Regions from separate parts of the Flavonifractor sp. HCP28S3_F3 genome, predicted to be linked through region 2. Evidence: predicted binding sites of a transcription regulator. Region 2 holds the regulator's gene; each other region holds the start of a gene.
What was found. Region 2 encodes HrcA, which represses chaperone genes, less so after heat shock. Its sites were predicted from a motif close to TGTTAGCACTCNNNNNNNNNGAGTGCTAACA; they were not measured.
Positions count from the first base shown of each region.

Region 1: ACTNB1_RS10295 (Hsp20/alpha crystallin family protein) is a predicted target of HrcA. The motif match lies at 2,520-2,550, and genes of this name have one in related genera.
Region 3: ACTNB1_RS05490 (co-chaperone GroES) is a predicted target of HrcA. The motif match lies at 2,063-2,093, and genes of this name have one in related genera.
Region 4: htpG (molecular chaperone HtpG) is a predicted target of HrcA. The motif match lies at 1,960-1,990, and genes of this name have one in related genera.

Region 1 covers NZ_JBQHUF010000010.1:105,335-109,211, reverse strand. Annotated here, with positions in the region: gene clpB (ATP-dependent chaperone ClpB) at 1-1,813, opposite strand, end outside; gene ACTNB1_RS10295 (Hsp20/alpha crystallin family protein) at 1,893-2,321, opposite strand; gene ACTNB1_RS10290 (MATE family efflux transporter) at 2,621-3,877, shown strand, end outside.
Region 2 covers NZ_JBQHUF010000015.1:37,279-41,155, forward strand. Annotated here, with positions in the region: gene ACTNB1_RS12715 (MBL fold metallo-hydrolase) at 1-166, shown strand, start outside; gene ACTNB1_RS12720 (GNAT family N-acetyltransferase) at 196-663, opposite strand; gene hrcA (heat-inducible transcriptional repressor HrcA) at 868-1,920, shown strand; gene grpE (nucleotide exchange factor GrpE) at 1,937-2,491, shown strand; gene dnaK (molecular chaperone DnaK) at 2,538-3,877, shown strand, end outside.
Region 3 covers NZ_JBQHUF010000004.1:37,381-41,257, reverse strand. Annotated here, with positions in the region: gene ACTNB1_RS05500 (WG repeat-containing protein) at 1-1,008, shown strand, start outside; gene ACTNB1_RS05495 (diacylglycerol/lipid kinase family protein) at 1,044-1,952, shown strand; gene ACTNB1_RS05490 (co-chaperone GroES) at 2,145-2,429, shown strand; gene groL (chaperonin GroEL) at 2,502-3,877, shown strand, end outside.
Region 4 covers NZ_JBQHUF010000017.1:34,093-37,969, reverse strand. Annotated here, with positions in the region: gene htpG (molecular chaperone HtpG) at 1-1,916, opposite strand, end outside; gene ACTNB1_RS13520 (hypothetical protein) at 2,046-3,518, opposite strand; gene ACTNB1_RS13515 (hypothetical protein) at 3,520-3,877, opposite strand, start outside.

The DNA of each region.
Region 1 (3,877 bases), on a different contig from region 2:
CAATGGGCCGGTCGGGGTCGGCAATGCCGGCCCGGCTGCGGAGGATGGCCTCGGACACAAGGCGCACGGCCTCGTCCTGGCCCACCACCCGCTGGTGGAGGATGTCCTCCAGATGGAGCAGCTTCTCACGCTCGCCCTCCATCAGCTTGGCCACGGGAATGCCGGTCCAGCGCTCGATGATGCGGGCGATCTCCTCCTCGGTGACCTTGTCCCGCAGCAGGGAACGGGCCTTGCCCTCGTTGGCGATGGCCTCCTCGGCCTCTAGCTGCTTGCGCAGCTCGGGGATCTTGCCGTACTGCAGCTCGGCGGCACGGTTCAGGTCGTACTCCCGCTGGGCCTTCTCCAGCTGGGCGTTGGCGGCCTCCAGATCCTCACGCAGCTTCTGCACCTTGCCGATGGCGTTCTTCTCGTTCTCCCACTGGGCTTTCTTGGCGTTGAACTCGTCCCGCATCTCGGCCAGCTCCTTCTGGATCTCGGCCAGATGCTCCTTGGAGATGGCGTCGTCCTCCTTCTTCAGGGCGGCCTCCTCGATCTCGTGCTGGATGATCTTCCGCTGGATGACGTCCAGCTCGGTGGGCATGGAGTCGATCTCGGTGCGGATCATGGCGCAGGCCTCGTCGATCAGGTCGATGGCCTTGTCGGGCAGGAACCGGTCGGTGATATAGCGGTCGGACAGGGTGGCGGCGGCAATGATGGCGCCGTCCTGGATCTTCACGCCGTGGAACACCTCGTAGCGCTCCTTCAGGCCACGGAGGATGGCGATGGTGTCCTCCACCGTGGGCTCGTTCACCATCACGGGCTGGAACCGCCGCTCCAGAGCGGCGTCCTTTTCGATATACTGGCGGTACTCGTTGAGGGTGGTGGCGCCGATGCAGTGGAGCTCGCCACGGGCCAGCATGGGCTTCAGCAGGTTGCCGGCGTCCATGGCGCCCTCGGTCTTGCCGGCGCCCACGATGGTGTGCAGCTCGTCGATGAAGAGGATGATGCGGCCTTCGGACTTCTTCACCTCGTTGAGGACGGCCTTTAACCGCTCCTCAAACTCGCCCCGGTACTTGGCGCCCGCGATCAGGGAGCCCATATCCAGGGCGAAGATGGTCTTGTCCTTCAGGGAGCCGGGCACGTCGCCCTTCACGATCCGCTGGGCCAGACCCTCGGCAATGGCGGTCTTGCCCACGCCGGGCTCGCCAATCAAAACGGGGTTGTTCTTGCTCTTGCGGCTCAGGATACGGATCACGTTGCGGATCTCGTCGTCACGGCCGATGACCGGGTCCAGCTTGTTCTGACGGGCCCGCTCCACCAGGTCGGAGCCGTACTTCTTCAGGGCGTTGTAGGTCTCCTCCGGGTTGTCGGAGGTCACCCGCTGGTTGCCCCGGACGCCGGTGAGGGCCTGGAGCACCCCTTCCTTAGTGATGTTGTAGGTGCGGAAGAGCTCCTTCAGGGCGCTGTTGGCCGTGTCAATCAGGGAGAGCAGCAGGTGCTCCACCGACACATACTCGTCCTTCATGGAGGAAGCGATGGACTCGGCGGTGTTCAGGCACTTGTCCACGTCCTGAGCCACGTAGATCTTGCCCTGCTCCCGGCCGGAGCCGGACACACGGGGCAGCTTTTCCACCTCCGCCTTGGCGGCGGCGGCGAAGGAGGGCACGGTGATGCCCATGTTCCCCAGCAGCTGGGGGATCAGGCCGGCCTCGTCGCTCAGCAGGGCCAGCAGCAGGTGGGGCTGCTCGATCTGCTGGTTGCCGTACTCGGTGGCCAGGCTCTGGGCGGTCTGCACCGCCTCAAGGGATTTCTGCGTATATTTCTGCGCGTTCATATCGCGTCACATCTCCTTTCATGGGGAAAAACGACAGGGAGCCGGTCAGCCACGGCTGACCGGCTCCCGGATATCCAGGTCAATCAATGGCGATCCGACGGGTCTCAGGAACCACGGGGACGGCCTTGGGCAGATTCAGCTCCAGAATGCCGTTCTGGTAGGCGGCGGTGATGCCGCTCTCATCAATGCCGGTGATGTCGAAGGAACGGGTGAAGGAGCCGTATCTCCGCTCCCGGCGGATGTAAGAGCCCTTGTCGTCCTTCTGCTCCTTGTTCTCCTTGTGCTCAGCGGAGATGGTCAGGATGCCGTCCTTCACGTCCAGCTTGATGTCCTCTTTGTTAAAGCCGGGCAGCTCAGCTTCTAAAACAAACTTGTCGCCGGCGTCCCGGATGTCGGTCCGGAAGGCGGGCAGGTTGGCGTTGCTGCTCTGGAAGAAGTTGCGGGTAAAGTTATCAAACGTATCGAACACGTTGTCGTTATTGCGCTCAAAAGGAAGCATACCAAACATAATGATCTCTCCTTAGTCTGTTGGATTTGGTGGATGAAATGCGTTAGCAGTCAAGAAAATGAATTGCTAATTTCTCCGATTTTCCATGGCGCTCATCCTCTTTCTGCCCCATTGATCCGGGGCTTATCTCGTTTTCTGATTGAGATTATAGGGCGAGACTGTGAACAAATATACATCAAATTATGTCCAAATTGTAAACATTAGCACTCTTAGGCCGAGAGTGCTAAAACGGCGCGGAGGGGTTTACGCGCCCTGGAAAAAGAGGTATAATGCCCAGGATACCGTGAAGGAGGATGGATATGCGACGGACCAACGACCTGGGCAAAGACCCGGTATTTCCCCTGGTGTGCCGCCTGGCGATCCCCACCATGCTGGCTCAGATGGTCAGTGTATTATATAGTATCGTGGATCGCATGTATATTGGAAACATTCCGGAAATCGGGGACCTGGCCCTGGCAGGCGTAGGGGTGTGCGGCCCCATCGTCACCCTGCTGGGCTCCTTTGCCACCCTGGTGGGCCTGGGAGGCTCGCCCATCCTGGCTATGCGCATGGGAGAGGGGAACGAGAAGGAAGCCCGGAAGGTGCTGTCCAACAGCTTCCTCATGCTGCTGGTGCTCTCCGGCGTGCTGACCACTCTGTTTCTGCTGCTGAAGGAGCACCTGCTCATGTGGTTCGGCGCCAGCTCCGCCACCTTCGGCTATGCCGATACCTATCTTACCATTTACACCGCCGGTACCTTCTTCGCCCTGATGGCCACGGGCATGAACAGCTTCCTCATTGCCCAGGGCTTTTCCGGTCTGGGCATGGCCACGGTGATGCTGGGCGCGGTGCTGAATATCGCCCTGGACCCGGTGTTCATCTTCCTGCTGGACCTGGGGGTGGCGGGCGCGGCCATCGCCACAGTGATCTCCCAGATGGCCTCCTGCGCCTTCGTGCTGTGGGCCCTGCTGCGGAGAAGCATGCCGGTGCCCCTGCGCTGGGGCGGCTTTGAGCGGCGGATCATGAAGAATATCGTGGCCTTCGGCCTGTCGCCCTTCCTTATTATTGCCACCGACAGTATTCTGCTGATCGTCCTCAACACCGTACTCCAGCGGTACGGCGGCCCGAAGCTGGGCGATACCCTGGTGACCTGCGCCACCATCGTGCAGAGCTACCTGCTGCTTATCACCATGCCCATGGGCGGCCTGACCCTGGGCACCCAGCCGGTCATCAGCTTCAACTACGGCGCGGGGAATGGGAAGCGCATCAAGACTGCATTAAAATCCATTGTGGGGCTGTGCCTCACCTTCTGCGCCATTATGATGATCGTCACCCACACCCTCTCACCCCTGTTCGTCCGGCTGTTTACCCAGAACGCCGAGGTGCTGGAGCGGTCGGTGGGATACATCAAGGTGTTTACCGCCATGATCCTGCCTCTGGCGGTGCAGTACCCCCTGGTGGACGAGACCACCGCCCTGGGCCATGTGCGGCTGGCGCTGTTCTGCTCCCTGTTCCGCAAGAGCGTGTTCCTGGCCTGCCTGCTGCTGCTGCCCGCCCTGGTGTCGGCGGAGGCCACC
Region 2 (3,877 bases):
GGAAAAGGTGCACGCCATCGGCGCCGCCCTCCGGGACGAGCTGGATGTAAGGGCGGTCTACACCGGACACTGCACAGGGACACCCGCTTACACCATTTTAAAGGAGGAGCTGGGCGACCGGCTCCACGCCCTCACCACCGGAGCCATCTACGAATTTGAAGATTAAGAAAGGACGCGCCATCCGGCGCGTCCTTTTTATAACTCCCGTTCCATTCTGATATCGGAAAGTTGAAACCATTTATCGGAATACGTTACGTATTCAAAACCCAGCTTTTCGTAGATCCTGAGGGCGGATTTCAGCTTGTGGTTGGAGGTGACCACGATGGTCTTCTGCCCCGCGTCCCGGGCGGCCTGGAGCACAGCTTCCATCAGGGCGGTACCGATGCCCTGCTCCCGATACTCCTCCTTGACGCCGAACTTCAACGCCTCGCACACGCCCTCGCCCTGGAGCTCCAGCATCACCATCCCCACGATCTCATCCTTTGCCCTGGCCAGCAGCACCCGACCGCCCCCGGCGATGAACCGGTGGGGATCAGCCAGCATCTCCAGATCCACCGGTTCCAGCAGATCGTACTCCAGCAGCCAGGGCAGGGAGATATCCTCCAGCGCCTGCTTGTAGCGGTCCTCATAATCGATGATCTCTACCGGTAAGCCGTCCAACACGCATACCCCCTCTTGTGCCCATCATATCATTGAATCTCCCTCCCGTCAACCGCACCTTGTTTGCAGTCTTGTCCCCCGTCTGCCATAGTTTTTCCGTTCACATTTAATTTACAACCCTGCCTATTGACTTTTTCGGCGGGGGGTGCTACATTATGGTTAGCACTCAGGGAGTATGAGTGCTAAATTCGTAGAGAGGTGGCCGGAATGGATTTAACAGAACGAAAAAGACGCATACTCCGTGCCATCATCGAAAGCTACATTCAGTCGGCGGAGCCGGTGGGCTCCAAGGCCATCGCCCAGGCCATCGGCATGGAGGTCTCCTCCGCCACCATCCGGAATGAGATGGCGGACCTGGAGTCTATGGGCCTGCTGGAGAAGCCCCACACCTCCGCCGGACGTATCCCCTCTCCCAAGGGTTACCGGCTGTACGTCAATGAACTGATGGAGGAGCACAAGCTCTCCCTTCAGGAGACCGAGCGCATCAACCAAGCCCTGCGGCTGAAGATGCAGGAGCTGGACCGGGTGCTGGATCAGGCGGGCCGGGTGGTTTCCCAGCTCACCAATTATCCCGCCTTTGCCCTCTCCTCCGGGATGGACCGGGTAACCATTCGCCGGTTCGACCTTTTGATGGTGGAGCGCAACGCTTTTATTATTGTAGTAATGACGGACAGCAACATCGTCCGCAACCGGCTGATCCGCCTGCCCTCCGATCTGACGGAGGCCCAGCTGCAGATGCTCAACACCCTGCTCAACACCACCTTCACCGGCCTGACGCTGGAGGAGATCACACCGGAGCTGATGCGGGTGGCCCAGCACGCCGCCGGAGACGCCTATGGGCTGATCTCCCTGGTGGTTTCCTTCGCCATCGAGGTGTTGGAAAGCCTGGAACGGCGTACCGTCCACACCTCTGGCCTTGCACATCTGCTGGAGCTGCCGGAATACCGGAGCCTGGACCGGGCCCAGCCTCTGCTGAGCTATCTGTCGGAGGACGCTGATCCCGCCCGGTTCCCCGTACCCAAGGACGACCCCATGAAGATCCTCATCGGCCCGGAAAACGTAGCCGATGCCCTGAAGGACACCAGCGTTGTGGTGGCCAGCTATGATATCGGAGAAGGCATGCGGGGCGTCATCGGCGTAGTGGGACCCACAAGAATGGATTACGCCAAGATCACCGCCCGTCTGTCTTATCTGGCCGAAGGCCTGAGCCGTCTGTTCGGCCAGGGCGAGCTGCCGGACGGCAGGGACGATCACAAATAGGAGATGAGTGTACTCAATGAGCAGCAAGAAAGAAAACAAGCCGGCGGAGGAGCTGGAGCAGACCGTTTCTCAGCAGCCTGAGGAGCAGGCCGCCGAAGCCGCCGCCCCGGAGGAGACGCCCGATCCCCTGCTGGAGGAACTGGAGGCACTGAAAAAGAACCTCAGCGATCAGGAGGATAAATTCCTCCGTCTGGCCGCCGAGTACGACAACTACCGCCGCCGCAGCCAGAAGGAAAAGGAATCCGCCTGGGCGGACTCCAAGGCAGAGACTGCCGCCGCCTTCCTGCCGGTATATGATAATCTGGAGCGGGCTCTGAAGCAGGAAACCGCAGACGAGGCCTACAAGAAAGGCGTGGAGATGACCATGAACCAGCTGCGGGAGGTTCTCTCCAAGCTGGGTATCGAGGAGATCCCCGCTCTGGGCCAGCCCTTTGACCCCAACCTTCACAACGCCGTGATGCATGTGGAGGACGAGAACGCCGGAGAGAACACCATCGTTGAGGTGTTCCAGGCCGGTTTCCGCAACGGAGACAAGGTCATCCGGTTCTCTATGGTTAAGGTAGCAAACTGATTTCATTTGTTAAAAACCAATTTCTTTATTATTGGAGGAATAGATTATGTCTAAGATTATTGGTATCGACCTCGGTACAACTAACTCTTGCGTCGCCGTTATGGAAGGCGGCGAGGCTGTCGTCATCGCCAACGCGGAAGGCAACCGCACTACCCCCTCTGTCGTGGCCTTCTCCAAGGACGGCGAGCGTATGGTGGGCCAGGTGGCCAAGCGCCAGGCTATCACCAACCCCGACCGCACCATCGCTTCCATCAAGCGTGAGATGGGCACCAACTACAAGGTGAACATCGACGGCAAGGCCTACACCCCCCAGGAAATCTCCGCCATGATTCTGCAGAAGCTGAAGGCGGACGCCGAGGCTTATCTGGGCCAGCCTGTCACCGAAGCTGTCATCACCGTTCCCGCTTACTTCACCGACGCTCAGCGTCAGGCCACCAAGGACGCCGGCAAGATCGCCGGTCTGGACGTAAAGCGTATCATCAACGAGCCCACCGCCGCTGCTCTGGCCTACGGTGTGGATAAGGAGACCGACCAGAAGATCATGGTGTACGATCTGGGCGGCGGCACCTTCGATGTGTCCGTGCTGGAAGTAGGCGACGGCGTCATCGAGGTTCTGGCCACCGCTGGCAACAACCGTCTGGGCGGCGACGACTTCGATAAGGCCGTCATGGATTGGATGGCCGCTGAGTTTAAGAAGGACACCGGCATCGACCTGACCGGCGACAAGGTTGCCATGCAGCGTCTGAAGGAGGCTGCTGAGAAGGCCAAGATCGAGCTGTCCGGCGTTACCTCCACCAACATCAACCTGCCCTATATCACCGCCGATGCCACCGGCCCCAAGCACCTGGATCTGACCCTGACCCGTGCCAAATTCGACCAGCTGACCGCTTCCCTGGTGGAGGCCACTGCCGGCCCCGTGCGTCAGGCCATGAGCGACGCTGGCCTGGGCTCCGGCGACCTGGCCAAGGTACTGCTGGTGGGCGGCTCCAGCCGTATCCCCGCCGTGCAGGACATGGTGAAGAAGCTGACCGGCAAGGAAGGCTTCAAGGGCATCAACCCCGACGAGTGCGTGGCCATGGGCGCTGCCCTGCAGGGCGGCGTTCTGGTGGGCGACGTGAAGGGCCTGCTGCTGCTGGACGTCACCCCCCTGTCCCTGGGCATTGAGACCATGGGCGGCGTGATGACCAAGCTCATCGAGCGCAACACCACCATCCCCGCCAAGAAGAGCCAGATCTTCACCACCGCCGCCGACAACCAGACCTCCGTTGAGGTTCACGTACTCCAGGGCGAGCGTGAGATGGCTCAGTACAACAAGACTCTGGGCCGGTTCAACCTGGACGGCATCGCTCCCGCCCGCCGCGGCGTGCCTCAGATCGAGGTCACCTT
Region 3 (3,877 bases), on a different contig from region 2:
GAAGTGGTCATCCCTCTGCAATATAACAGCATCGTCTCCTTCTCCCTGGGGGTGGCGGCGGTGAACCTGAACGGCAAGCTGGGGGTCATCCGGCAGGACGGGGCCTATCTGATCCAGCCGGAGTACGACACCCTGATGCCCATCAATTGCGGCCTGTACATCGCCCAGAAGGGGGGCAGCTGGGGCGTGGTGAGCATCCTGCCCTTTTCTGACGGAGAGGGCGGCGCCACCAATGTGCTCTATGAGCTGGCCTATGACAGCGTAAAGGTGGAGGAGCAGGGTGGCGTTCAGGTGCTCACCCTGCGGGACGGAAAGGGCGGCGTGACCCGGGTGCCGGTCTTTGATCTGCCGGGCATCCTGGTGCGCAAGAACGTGCCCTCCGCTCACTTCCCTCTGACCCGGGGGAAGCTGCCAAAATTCTCCGACGTGTCCCAGAAGGAGTGGTACGCCCTGTGGGTGGATATCGCCTATAACGTGGGTCTGGTGTCCGGGGTGGGGGATAACCGCTTCAACCCCGGCGGCACCATGACGGTGGCCGAGACCCTCCAGCTGGCCGCCACCATCGAGAGCCGCTACCGGGACGACAGCTTCCACAAGAGCGCCCAGACCGGGCCCAACTGGTACACCGGCGCGGTGAATTACTGCATCGCCAGCGGCATCATCAAGAGCGGACAGTTCTCCCAGAAGGACTATACCCGCCCGGCCACCCGGCTGGAGATGGCCCAGATCTTTGCCGCCACCAGCCCGGTGAAGGACATGCCCACCCTGAACAATGCCATTCGGGTGCGTACCTCCATCCCCGACGTCCTGCCCACCTCCACGGGGGCCTCGTCGGTGTATACCCTGTATGAGAAGGGTCTGCTGTCCGGCGTGGACAGCAAGCTCACCTTCCACCCGGGCGGCACCATGACCCGGGCAGAGGCGGCGGCGCTGGCCTCCCGGATTGCCCGGGCGGAGCAGCGGATCACCCTGTGGGGGGAGTATGACGGGACCGCGCTGGTCTCTTGATCGATTACATAAGCAAAAAGGAGGCTGGGGCCTGCGTGAAGCATCTGTTCCTCATCAACCCCTATGCCGGAAAATATGACCGCAGTCAGGAAATGAAGGAGAAGATCCGCGCCGCCATGGCGGACCGGGGGGAGCCCTGGGAGGCGGCGGTGACGGAATATGCCGGCCACGGCGTGGAGCTGGTCCGTGCCGCGGCGGAGCTTGGGGAGCCCCTGCGGGTGTACGCCTGCGGCGGGGACGGCACTCTGAACGAGGCGGTGAACGGCGCCGCCGGCTATGAGCATGTGGCGGTGACCCACTACCCCATGGGCTCGGGCAACGACTTTCTGCGGATGTTCGGTCCGGATGCCAGCCGGTTCTATGATCTGAAGGAGCTGCTGGACGGACCCCAGACTCCCATGGACCTCATTGCGTGCGGGGACCGGCTGGCCCTCAACGTCTGCTCCATCGGCTTTGACGCCCGCATCGGCTTGGGTGTGGCCGACTTCAAGAAGCTGCCTCTGGTCAACGGCACCATGGCCTATCAGCTCTCCGCCGTGCGCACCATCGTCCAGGGCATCCACCGCCCCTACCGGGTGGAGGTGGACGGGGAGACGGTGCCGGGAGAGGAATTTACCCTGATCTGCGCCTGCAACGGCCGGTACTACGGCGGCGGCTTCAATCCCAGCCCCGACGCCATGCCGGACGACGGCCTGCTGCATTTTGTCATCATCCCCGCCGTGTCCCGCCTCACCGTGCTGGCGCTCATTAAGAAGTTTGCCCGGGGAGAGGCGGGGGAGATCCCCGGGGTCATCCTCCGCCAGGGCCGGGAGCTGAAGGTGACCTGCGACCGGATGAGCATGATCAACCTGGACGGCGAGCGGGTGGACGGGATGGAGCTTCTGGCCCGCCTGTCGGACAAGAAGGTGAACTTCATCTATCCCGCCGGCGCCTGCTGGCGTTAGCACTCCGCCCTGGGGTTTGTGAACAAAACTTGAACTTTTTAAAAATCAACCCCCTTTTCTGAAAAAAGGGGGTTGATTTTTTTGGCCGAGAGGGGTATTATCTTACTTGTGGTTAGCACTCCGGCAAAATGAGTGCTAACAAATTGAATCGCTTAATAAGAAAATAAAGATACATGTAAGGAGGAACCCATTATGAAACTCAAGCCTCTTGCCGACCGTGTGGTCATCAAGCTGGTCGAGGCCGAAGAGAAGACCAAGAGTGGCATCATCCTGACCGGTGCTGCCAAGGAGAAGCCCGAGGTGGCCGAAGTCATCGAGGTGGGCCCCGGCGGACTGGTGGACGGCAAGGAAGTCACCATGACCGTGAAGGTGGGCGACAAGGTCATCACCAGCAAGTACTCCGGCACCGAGGTCAAGGTGGACGGCGAGGAGTACACCATCGTCCGTCAGTCTGATATCCTGGCTATCGTTGAGTGATCGCCTGACTGCTGCACAAACACTGATTTCCGGGCGGCGCTGACCGCCTGATACAAATGGAGGTAATTCGTTATGGCTAAGGTTATTTGCTACGGCGAGGAAGCCCGTCACGCTCTGGAGCGGGGCGTTAACCAGCTCGCCGATACCGTTAAGATCACCATGGGTCCCAAGGGCCGCAACGTGGTGCTGGACAAGAAGTTCGGCGCTCCCCTCATCACCAACGACGGCGTGACCATCGCCAAGGAGATCGAGCTGGACGATCCCTTTGAGAACATGGGCGCTCAGCTGGTGAAGGAAGTCTCCACCAAGACCAACGACGTGGCCGGCGACGGCACCACCACCGCCACCCTGCTGGCTCAGGCCATCATCCGCGAGGGTCTGAAGAACCTGGCTGCCGGTGCCAACCCCATGGTCATGAAGAAGGGCATCGCCAAGGCTACCAACGCCGCCATCGAGGCCATCAAGGCCAACAGCCAGAAGGTCAACGGCTCCGACGACATCGCTCGTGTCGGCACCGTGTCCTCCGGCGACGAGACCGTGGGCAAGCTGATTGCTGAGGCCATGGAGAAGGTTTCCCACGACGGCGTCATCACCGTTGAGGAGTCCAAGACCGCCGAGACCTATTCCGAGGTCGTGGAAGGCATGCAGTTCGACCGGGGCTACATCACCCCCTATATGGTCACCGACACCGAGAAGATGGAGGCCGTCCTGGACGACGCTCTCATTCTGATCACCGATAAGAAGATCTCCAACATTCAGGAGCTGCTGCCCATCCTGGAGCAGGTGGTGCAGTCCGGCAAGAAGCTGCTGGTCATCGCCGAGGACGTGGAGGGCGAGGCTCTGTCCACCCTGATCGTCAACAAGCTGCGCGGCACCCTGAACGTGGTGTGCGTCAAGGCCCCCGGCTTCGGCGACCGCCGCAAGGAGATGCTGCAGGATATCGCTGTCCTCACCGGCGGCACTGTGATCTCCGCTGAGGTTGGCCTGGAGCTGAAGGAAGCCACCATGGATCTGCTGGGCAAGGCCCGTCAGGTGAAGGTCTCCAAGGAGAACACCATCATCGTGGACGGCGCCGGCAATGCCGACGACATCAAGGCCCGTGTGGCTCAGATCCGTTCTCAGATCGAGACCACCACTTCCGACTACGACCGCGAGAAGCTGCAGGAGCGTCTGGCCAAGATGGCCGGCGGTGTGGCTATCATCCGCGTGGGCGCCGCCACTGAGGTGGAGATGAAGGAGAAGAAGCTCCGCATCGAGGACGCCCTGAACGCTACCCGCGCCGCTGTTGAGGAAGGCATCGTGGCCGGCGGCGGCACCGCTTATGTGAACGCCGTGCCCGCCGTGGAGAAGCTGCTGGCTGAGTCCGAGGGCGACGAGAAGACCGGTGTCCGCATCATCGCCAAGGCTCTGACCGAGCCCATGCGCCAGATTGCTACCAACGCCGGCAT
Region 4 (3,877 bases), on a different contig from region 2:
ATCAGGGAGCACACCAGCTCGGCGTACCCCGCCGGGTCGGCCAGAGGCAGACCGGCGATGAGCTGCGCCTGGGCGTAGAGCAGCTTGGCATACTTGCCGGCCAGCTCCTTGTCCTCCTCCACCGCACGCTTCAGAGCAGCAAAGGCGGGGGACTGGGGGTTCAGCTCCAGCACCCGCTGGGCCTTCATGTTTCCGGCGTTCTCCGGGTCCACCTTCTGGAAATACTTCTCCATCTCCAGGGTGATGGGGCCGTCGGCGGTGAGGCACACCGCGCCGGTCTTCAGGATCTTGGACAGCCGGGCCTCCTTGATCTCGTCCCCCAGGGACTCCTTCAGGAAGTCCAGCACCGGCTTGTTCTCCTCCGCCTGCTGTTCCAGGGCGGCCTTTTCCTCGTCAGTCTCGGGCAGGGCGTCGTCGTCGTCCACCGACTTGAAGGCCTTGCCGTCCACCTCGCCCAGGGCGTTGATGACGAACTGGTCGGGCTCGTCGGTGAGGTAGAGGATCTCGTACCCCTTGTCCCGGATACGCTCGGCCTGAGGCAGCTTGTCCAGCTGGGCAGTGTCCTCGCCGCAGGCGTAGTAGATATACTGCTGATCCTCCGGCATCCGCTCCTTGTACTCGGCCAGGGAGGTGAGCTTGCCCTCCTTGGAGGAGAAGAACAGGAGCAGATCCTTCAGCAGATCCTTGTGGGCGCCGTAGTCGCTCACCACGCCCACCTTCAGCTGGATGCCGAAGGCCTTCCAGAACTGCTCGTACTTCTCCCGGTCGTCCTTCTGCAGCCGCAGCAGCTCGGCCTTGATCTTCTTCTCCAGGTTGTTGGCGATCACCTTCAGCTGGCGGGTGTGCTGGAGCATCTCACGGGAGATGTTCAGGGAGAAGTCCTGGGAATCCACCACGCCCTTGACGAACCGGAAGTGATCGGGCAGCAGGTCGGCGCACTTGTCCATGATGAGCACGCCGGAGGAGTAGAGCTGCAGCCCCTTCTGGTACTCCCGGGTGTGGAAGTCAAAGGGGGTGTGAGCGGGGATGTAGAGCATGGCCTTGTACTCCACCGTGCCCTCGGCGGACACATGGATCACGCTCAGGGGGTCCTCCCAGTCGCCGTACTTCTCCTTGTAGAACTGGTTGTACTCCTCAGCCTTGACCTCGCTCTTGGGCCGCTGCCACAGGGGCACCATGGAGTTGAGGGTCTCCCACTCGTCGTAGTCCTCCCACTCCGGCTTGTAGTCGTCCCCGGCGTCCTCCGGACGGGGCTTCTGGCGGGACTTGTGCATGAGCATGACGATGGGGTAGTGGATATAGTCGGAGTACTTGGTCACCAGGTCGCTGAGGCGGTACTGCTCCAGATACTCGTCGTAGTGGTCCTCCTCGGTGTTGGCCTTGATGTGGAGCACGATGTCGGTGCCCACGCTCTCCTTCTCGCAGGGGGTGATGGTGTAGCCGTCAGCGCCGTCGGACTCCCAGCGGTAGGCCTCGTCAGAGCCGTAGGCTTTGGAGGTGACGGTGACGTGGTCGGCCACCATGAAGGCGGAGTAGAAGCCAACGCCGAACTGGCCGATGATGTCGGTGGTGTCCCCTTCGGCCTTCTCGCTCTTGGCCAGCTCCTCCTTGAACTGAAGGGAGCCGCTGCGGGCGATGGTGCCCAGGTTCTGCTCCAGCTCTTCCTTGGTCATGCCGATGCCGTTGTCGCTGATGGTGAGGGTGCGGGCGATCTGGTCAGGGGTCAGGGTGATCTTCAGCTGGGAGCGGTCCACTCCCACCTTGTCATCGGTCAGAGCCTTGTAGGCCAGCTTGTCCATGGCGTCGCTGGCGTTGGAGATGATCTCCCGCAGGAAGATCTCCTTGTGGGTGTAAATGGAGTTGATCATCAGGTCCAGCAGCCGCTTGGACTCCGCCTTGAATTGCTTTTTCGCCATTGTGTGGATGCCTCCTATATGAAAACTATTTTTAAAAACATAGCGTTAGCACTCGGCTATCCTGAGTGCTAACGCTATCATAGTCCTTCGTATGGAAAATTGCAAGGGGGTTCAAGAAATGTTTACAATTCAGCCCTCTCGGGTGGAGGCCTCTATCACTGCTTGCAGCTCAGCGGGATCCACATCCTGTCCCCAATGGTCGTCAATGAAGTCGATGATGTCCTCTCCGAAGGCGATACCTATCGGCTCATTGTCCAGGGTCACCAGATAGACGTTCTGCCAGTCCAGCCCGTGGGCACGGAGCTGACTGTCCACATAGGCACCACCGGCGATCCGGTCGGGAGCCAGCTCCGGCGGATCGGTGGAAAAAGCGGCCTTCATCCGGAAGGCCACAACGCCCTTCCCGTCCTGCTTTGTGGTACCCAGCACGCCCAGAAACTCGCTCAGCTCCCAGGACACATAGCCGGCGTCTTTTACTTCCTCCAGCCGGCTGTCAAAATAGCCGTCCACGATATCCCGGTATTTTTCATAGTAGGTCTCATTGATAAAGCCCTCGTAGTCCTGGCTGGTGCGGACCAGCTGATAGAGCTCCTGATTTTCCAGGTACAAGGTGCCTGCCGGCAGGCCGTCCCGGCCGGAGACCTCCACCACGTTTTCTTCCAGACCGGCGCTCAGGTGAAGCGTACCCCTGCCGGAATAGTTGGCGGCCGGGATGATGGGCACATCCAGGGTCCAAAGGATGTTCTCACCCAGGGAATCCCGCTCCGCAGGGCTGGCTGCCGCGGTGCGGAGCAGCTCCGCCAGGTCGTCGGGATAGATGTACTGCTCCCCCTGACCGCCCCAGGTATACTCGCCCACCTCCCCTTTCTGCAGGTCGGTGAGCAGCGCCGTCAGGGAACCCTCCGGGTCAGGGTAGCTGATGCGGAAGGAGCGGATGTGCCAGGCCTCTCCATCCCGTTCCAGGGTCAGCTCGGTGCGGGAGCCGTCCTCCCAGGGGTTCGCCCACAGCAGGGCGGAACCGGCGGCCTCGTCCACCTGGCCTCCGGCACATACAAACGTACCGGGGCCAAAGTCGCTGGTGAAGGTGTACCAGGCGTCGTATTCCGGCAGATAGAGAGTGCCGTCTGTGCTGGTGAGATCAGCGGTGGTGATGCCGGCGTACCGCTCCAGTGTCTCGTCCACGGAGGTGCGGAGGATGCGGTGGATGGGCACAGGCAGATCGGAGGGGGACGTCCACTTCAGATCGGCCGTCTCCTGGGCAAAGGGGAAGTCCGGCAGAACGGACAGGGCGTCAAACTCCGTCTGATCCGCCTCCTCCACCAGACCGTCGCCAGGGAAGTAGCGGAGAAATTCTGTAAAGTTCAGATCCTTCACATCGTCATAGTAGCTGGTGAAAAAGCCACTCACCGGAGTGGCAGATGTCACTCCGTCCTGCTCCACCAGAGGGGAGAAGGCCTCGTTGACCCGGTCGATCTCCTCCTGGGTCAGGGGGCGGGTCTCCGCCGCCGGTGAGGGGGACGTGGGGGGCGGCGTCTGCTCCGCGCAGCCCGCCAGGGAAAGGATCAGGGCCGGCAGCAGCAGGCCCAGCAGTGCTTGTTTCATGTTACTCGCTCCCATCCAAATCGTTGTGATATTCCCGGAACAGGATCCGGAAGCTGGGGATGTTGTCGTACCCCAGGTTGGAGGTCTCCACGGTGAAGCGGAAGGCCTGCTCGGTCAGTTTGGCGGTGACCACCGTGTCCGCTCCGTCCTCCCGGATGACCACGCCGGTGAGGAAGTGGCTGTCCCGGCCCAGGGAACCCGCCGGGAAGACATAGGGGTACAGGTCCTCCGGATAGTTCATCAGGGCCAGACTGTCGTTCAGCGAGGTCCCGGGGGCGCCGCTGCTGAGGCAGGTGTTGTACAGCCGGAGGGTAAAGACCCGGGTGTCCGGGTCAAAGGAGGTGGAAAAGCTGGGAATG